DNA from 2 places in the Mesorhizobium sp. SP-1A genome. Region 2 is predicted to be linked to the other one. Evidence: riboswitches for the same ligand, from Rfam matches in the RefSeq annotation. Region 2 holds a riboswitch; the other holds the start of a gene.
What was found. A riboswitch is a leader RNA that binds a small molecule or an ion and turns the genes downstream of it on or off. The one in region 2 is predicted to bind thiamine pyrophosphate.

Region 1: it holds a riboswitch for thiamine pyrophosphate, as region 2 does, so the genes downstream of both, thiC (phosphomethylpyrimidine synthase ThiC) here and thiB (thiamine ABC transporter substrate binding subunit) in region 2, are expected to answer to the same signal.

What each region holds. Positions count from the first base shown of each region.
Region 1 is NZ_JAVXZD010000004.1:592,333-595,737, forward strand. Features, by position in the region: gene thiC (phosphomethylpyrimidine synthase ThiC) at 1-1,731, opposite strand, end outside; TPP riboswitch at 1,853-1,970, opposite strand; gene metH (methionine synthase) at 2,063-3,405, opposite strand, start outside.
Region 2 is NZ_JAVXZD010000004.1:9,999-13,403, forward strand. Features, by position in the region: gene thiP (thiamine/thiamine pyrophosphate ABC transporter permease) at 1-692, opposite strand, end outside; gene thiB (thiamine ABC transporter substrate binding subunit) at 864-1,865, opposite strand; TPP riboswitch at 1,905-2,017, opposite strand; gene QU595_RS18330 (thiamine diphosphokinase) at 2,168-2,803, shown strand; gene QU595_RS18335 (ABC-F family ATP-binding cassette domain-containing protein) at 2,889-3,405, shown strand, end outside.

The DNA of each region.
Region 1 (3,405 bases), 580 kb from region 2:
GGCGTCGCGGATGTCGTGCGAGATGCGCATGGAGCAGAATTTCGGCCCGCACATGGAGCAGAAATGCGCCACCTTGTGGGCTTCCTTGGGCAGCGTCTCGTCGTGGAAGGCGCGCGCCGTGTCCGGGTCGAGCGAGAGGTTGAACTGGTCCTCCCAGCGGAACTCGAAGCGCGCCCGCGACAGCGCGTCGTCCCTGATCTTGGCGGCCGGATGCCCCTTGGCGAGATCGGCGGCATGGGCGGCGATCTTGTAGGTGATGACGCCGGTCTTGACGTCGTCGCGGTCGGGCAGGCCCAGATGCTCCTTGGGCGTGACGTAGCAGAGCATGGCCGTGCCGAACCAGCCGATCATGGCCGCGCCGATGCCCGAGGTGATGTGGTCGTAGCCCGGCGCGATATCGGTGGTGAGCGGCCCGAGCGTGTAGAAAGGCGCCTCGCCGCAGACCTCGAGCTGCTTGTCCATGTTCTCCTTGATCTTGTGCATCGGCACGTGGCCGGGGCCTTCGATCATCACCTGGCAATCCTTGGCCCAGGCGATCTGCGTCAGCTCGCCCAGCGTCTCCAGTTCGGCGAACTGGGCCGCGTCGTTGGCATCGGCGATGGAGCCGGGGCGCAGGCCGTCGCCCAGCGAGAACGACGCGTCATAGGCGCGCGCGATGTCGCAGATCTCGGCAAAATGCTCGTAGAGGAAGCTTTCGCGGTGATGATGCAGGCACCACTTGGCCATGATCGAGCCGCCGCGGCTGACGATGCCGGTGACACGATCGACGGTGAGCGGAATGTGGTGCAGCCGCACGCCGGCATGGATGGTGAAATAGTCCACGCCCTGCTCGGCCTGCTCGATCAGCGTGTCGCGGAACACCTCCCAGGTCAGGTCCTCGGCGATGCCGCCGACCTTCTCCAGCGCCTGATAGATGGGCACCGTGCCGATCGGCACCGGCGCGTTGCGGATGATCCAGTCGCGGATATTGTGGATGTTGCGGCCGGTGGACAGGTCCATGACCGTGTCGGCGCCCCAGCGGATCGCCCAGACCATCTTCTCCACCTCTTCGGCCATGGACGAGGTGACGGCGGAATTGCCGATATTGGCGTTGATTTTCACCAGGAAATTGCGGCCGATGATCATCGGCTCGCTCTCGGGATGGTTGATGTTGGACGGGATGATGGCTCGGCCGCGCGCGATCTCGTCGCGCACGAATTCCGGCGTCACGAAGTCCGGGATCACCGCGCCGAAAGACTGGCCGTCGCGTTGCGCCAGTTCGTGCAGCTTCTCGCGGCCGAGATTCTCGCGGATGGCGACGAATTCCATTTCGGGCGTGACGATGCCGGCGCGGGCATAGGCAAGCTGGGTGACGGCGCGGCCCTGCGCGGCGCGCAAGGGCCGGTGCCGCACCGGGAATTCCGGCGTCAGCCTGTCGCCCGACACGAAGCCGTTGTCCTCCGGTTTCACGATGCGGCCGTCATAGGCCTCGACGTCGCCGCGCGCGGCGATCCAGTCCTTACGGATGCGCGGCAGGCCCTTTTCGATGGCGATGGCAGCGGCGGGATCGGTGTAGGGACCGGACGAGTCGTAGACCGTCACCGGCGGCTCGCCGGCACTCGGATGGACGTCGATCTCGCGCATCGGCACGCTGATGCCGGGGTGCATCGTGCCCGGCTTGTAGACCTTGCGCGACGCCGGCAGGGAGCCGGTGGTGACGGTGAGGGTCGCGATATTCACGGGAGCATTCATTTGGGACCTCCTTTGCCCGATTGCATTGGAGACCCAGTTCGATGCCGAAAGGAGGATAAGAACGCTTAGCCGGGGAGGGCGCCTTACCCTTTTCCCCAATGGTCCTGTGACGGACCGCGGCCAGTGAGCCCTTGCACCTTCCCTACGCCAGTATGAACTGGATCAGGTTCAACGGGTCACTGCGCTGCACGAAGCCAGCAGTCTCTCAGCCCCTTGTCGGGACTCCCCTGGTGACGCCTCTAGATTGGGCGATAGCCGGCCGCCCTGTCAATGCCTTTGGCCGGCACTTCCGAAAGAGGCTTTCGGAAGTGCCGGTGAAGTGCGCCCGCGTCTACTCCGCCGCTTCGGAAAGCGGCGCGGGCGTGTAGTTGAGGACAGGCCCGAGCCAGCGTTCCACATCTGCCACCGCCATGCCCTTGCGCCGGGCATAGTCCTCGACCTGGTCGCGTTCGACCTTGGCGACGCCGAAATAATAGCTCTCGGGATGCGACAAATAGAGGCCGGACACAGACGAACCCGGCCACATGGCGTAGCTTTCGGTGAGCGCAACGCCGGCATTGTTCTGCGCATCGAGCAGGCCGAACAGCGTCGCCTTCTCGGTGTGGTCGGGCTGTGCCGGGTAGCCGGGAGCCGGACGGATTCCCTGATAGGCTTCGGCGATCAGGTCGTCGCCCGTCAGCGCCTCATCCGGCGCGTAGCCCCAGAATTCCTTGCGCACGCGCTCATGCATGCGCTCGGCGAAGGCCTCGGCGAAGCGGTCGGCCAGCGCCTTGACCAGAATGGACGAATAATCGTCATTGGCCCGTTCGAAGCGTTCGGCGATCGCCACCTCCTCGATGCCGGCCGTCACCACGAAGCCGCCGACATAATCGGGCTTGCCGCTTTCCACAGGCGCTACGAAATCCGACAAGGCGAGATTGGCCTTGCCGTCGCGCTTGGTAAGCTGCTGGCGCAGCGTGAAGAAGGTAGCAAGCTCCTGCGACCTGTTCTCGTCGGTGAAGAGCCGGATGTCGTCGCCCACCGCGTTGGCCGGCCAGAAGCCGATCACGGCCCTCGGGGCGAACCATTTTTCCGCGATGATCTTCTTCAGCATCGCCTGCGCATCCTCGAAAAGCTGGCGCGCGGCCGCTCCCTGCTTTTCATCCTCGAGGATCTTCGGATAGCGGCCTTTCAGCTCCCATGTCTGGAAGAAGGGCGTCCAGTCGATGTAGCGGGACAGTTCTTCCAGGTCCCACGTCTCGAACACGCGGGTGCCGAGGAAAGAAGGTTTTGGCGCGTCATAGGCCGCCCAGTCGATCCGATGCGCGTTCTGGCGCGCCTTCGCCAGCGGCAGGCGCTGCTTTTCCAATTCCGAACGCTCATGCGCTTCCGCGACCTTGCGGTACTCGCCGCGCAGAGCCTCGACATAGCCCGGTTTCATTTCAGGCGACAACAGGCTCGAAACCACACCGACGGCGCGGCTGGCGTCGGTCACATAGACCGTCTGCCCGCGTTCGTAACGCGGATGGATCTTCACTGCGGTATGGACGCGGCTGGTCGTCGCCCCGCCGATCAGCAGCGGAATGTCAAAACCCTCGCGTTCCATCTCAGCGGCGACATGCGCCATCTCGTCCAGCGACGGCGTGATGAGGCCCGACAGGCCGATGATATCGACATTCTCGGCCCGCGCCGTTT
Region 2 (3,405 bases):
AGGGCCTGGTAGATGGCCACTTCCAGCGTCGAGGCGGCGGGGCCCCCTCCCAGCGTCAGCACGATGGTGAAGGAGGTGATGCACAGCATGAACACCAGCCCGGCGACGCCCGGCAGGGACTGCCGCAGCGCCGGCCATTCGACCAGCCGGAAAGCCGAGCGGGCGTCCATGCCAAGCTGGCTGGCCAACCGCCACTGGTCGGCCGGGATGGTCTGCAGGGCTTCCAGGAACAGGCGCGTGGCCAGCGGCATGTTGAAGAAGACATGCGCGATGAGGATGCCCGACAGGCCATAGATGCCGGGCCAGGCGCCGCCCGACAGGCTACCGAAAATGCCGGTGAAGTAGCCGGCGTTGCCATAGAGCGCCAGGACGCCGAGCGCCGCGACGATGGCGGGCAGGGCCAGCGGCACGGCGAAGAGCTGAAGCACGAACTCGCGGCCGGGAAAGCGCGGGTGGCGCGACAGCGCCCGCGCCACCAGCAGTGCGGGCAGGACCGACAGTATGGTGGAAAGCGCCGCCTGCCACAGCGTGAAGCGCGCGACACGCAACAGATAGGCGTCGAAGGCAAGCGCCGCGCTGCCGAAATCTCCTGCTCCTTCGGCGGCGAGGCCGGCGAAGGCGCCGCCGATCAGCAGGCCGATGAAGGCGAGGGCAAGGATGCCGGCAAAGATGCGGAAATCGGGAGAGGCCATCACTACCGGGCACCCCCCTCTGGCCTGCCGGCCATCTCCCCCTCAAGGGGGGAGATCGGCAGCTTCGCGGCCGCTACCCATCCCACTGCTCCGGTGATTGGCGGAAGCCGTGCGGCCGTTGGCCGGTAGGCCAGAGCGGGGTCAAGGCCGGCGATCACCCTGGCAATCCTTCTATTTGCTCATGACGGACAGCCATTCGTCCACCCAGGCCTTGCGGTTCTTCTCGACCTCCTCGGGGCTGAAGATGAGCGTCTTGGCGGGCTTCACGAGCTTGTCGAAGGCCGGATTGAGCGGCTTGTCGGTCTTGCCGGCGGGGAACATCCAGTTGGTTTCGGGAACGGCGTCCTGGAAGTCGGGCCCGGTCATGAAGGCCAGGAACTTCTGCGCCAGCGGGTTCTTCGCGCCGGTGGTGGTGATGCCGGCGACCTCGACCTGAAGATAGTGGCCTTCCTCGAAGGAGGCGGCCTGGTAGCGATCGGTCTTTTCCTCGACCATGTGGTAGGCCGGCGAGGTGGTGTAGGACAGCACCATCGGCGCCTCGCCCTTGGTGAACAGGCCGTAGGCCTCGCTCCAGCCGGGCGTGACGGTGAGCACCCGGCCCTTGAGCTTGGCCCAGGCGTCCGCGGCCTTGTCGCCATAGACCGACTTGACCCACAGGAGCAGGCCGAGGCCCGGCGTGGAGGTGCGCGGGTCCTGGATGGCGATCTTCTGGCTCGGGTCGCCCTCGACCAGTTCCTTCAGGCTTTTCGGCGGGTTCTTGAGCTTCTCGGTGTCGTAGACGACGGCGAAATAACCGTAGTCGAAAGGCACGAAGATGGCGTCGTTCCACCCGCCGGGCACGTTGACCTCTCCAACCTTGCCATGCGGCACGAAAAGGCCGCTCGCCCTGGCGTCGGCGGTCAGGTTGGTGTCGAGGCCGAGCACCACGTCGGCCTTGGTCGCCTTGCCCTCGAGCTTGACGCGGTTGAGCAGCGCGACGCCATCGGCGACGGAGACGAAATCGACCTCGCAGTCGCACGCAGCCTCGAAATTCTTCTTCACCACCGGGCCGGGGCCCCAGTCGGCGGTGAAGCTTTCATAGGTGTAGACGGTGAGTTTGTCCTTCGCCGCGGCCGGCAGGGCCGTGGCGGCCAGCGCCAGGGCGGGAAGCAGGAACGACAGTATCTTGCGCATCGGCGCCTCCTTGCAGGTGTTGCGGGAATTGAGGCGCCGGGTTTCCGAACGTCTAATCCCTCCGCCGGTACAAACCGGATCAGGTTCAGCGGGTTGGCGATCACGCCTCTCAGCCGGTCCGCGCGCAGCGTCCGGCACCCCGTTAGAGCATCCGGACACATAGGGCGGGCCGCGGTGCCGCGCAAGCTAAGTTTGCGGCGCGGGCGCGCTGCAGGGCCTGCAAGGCAGCCTTTGCGCAGGCGAGCGGGCCGCGCCCGAGGCGCGGCCTTCCGTTTGGCCGACCGGACTGGTAAGGCGAGGCCATGAGCCGTTTCACCCTCCTGCTCGGCGGCGACCTCGCGCGCACGCCCCGCCTCGACCGCCAGATCGCCGGCAGCCGCGTCATCGCCGCCGATTCCGGCATCCTCCATGCCTTGCAGTTCGGCGTGACGCCGGAGCTCTGGGTGGGCGATTTCGATTCCGCGCCGCCGGATCTTCCGGCCAGCCTCGCCATCGTCCCGCAGCGGAAATTCCCGGCGGAGAAGGACATGACCGACGGCGAACTGGCCGTGACCGCCGCGCTGGAGCAGGGCGCGACCTCGCTGGTGTTGGCGGGTGCCTTCGGCGGCGCGCGGGCGGACCATGCCTTTCTGCACATGGCGCTGGCGCTGCGGCTTGCCGAGGCCGGAACCACGGTGCTGCTGACCAGCGGCGCGCAGGAGGGCGTGCCGCTGCTGCCGGGCCGGGCCGCCTTCGACTATGAAGACGGGACGCTGTTTTCCGTGCTGGCGTTTTCCGGGCTTTCCGGCCTCACCGTTCAGGGGGCGAAGTGGCCGCTCGCGAACGTCGAAGTCCCGTTCGGCTCCTCGCTCACCCTTTCCAACGAGGTGCGCGGCCGGCTGGAGATCGGGCTCGGCCATGGCCGGGCCTTGCTGCTTGCCCATCCCTCGCGAGCATGAGTGCCGCGTACAATCTGATATATCAATTGATATATCAAATGAAAACGAACGCCTATCATAAGTCACCGGGAAACGCGTAACTGACATGGCCCCTCCGCTCCTCAACCTTGCCGGCATCAAGCTGACCTTCGGCGGCACGCCGTTGCTCGACGGTGCCGATCTGGCCGCCGGGCCGGGCGACAAGATCGCGCTGGTCGGCCGCAACGGCTCCGGCAAGTCGACGCTGCTCAAGATCGCCGCCGGTCTGGTCGAGCCGCAGGACGGCGAGATGTTCCGCCAGCCTTCGGCCACGGTGCGCTACCTGCCGCAGATGCCGGACATGGAAGGCTTCGACAGCGTGCGCGCCTATGTCGAGGCCGGGCTTGGGCCGGCGGACGATCCGCACCGCGCCACCTATCTGCTGGAGCATCTGGAACTGACGGGGGAGGAGCGTCCGACGGACCTTTCCGGCGGCGAGGCGCGGCGGGCCGCGCTTGCCCGCGTGATGGCGCCGGAGCCTGATATATTGCTGCTCGACGAGCCCACCAACCACCTCGACCTCTCCGTCATCGAATGGCTGGAGGAGGAGCTGATCCGCACCTCGTCGGCGCTCGTCGTCATCT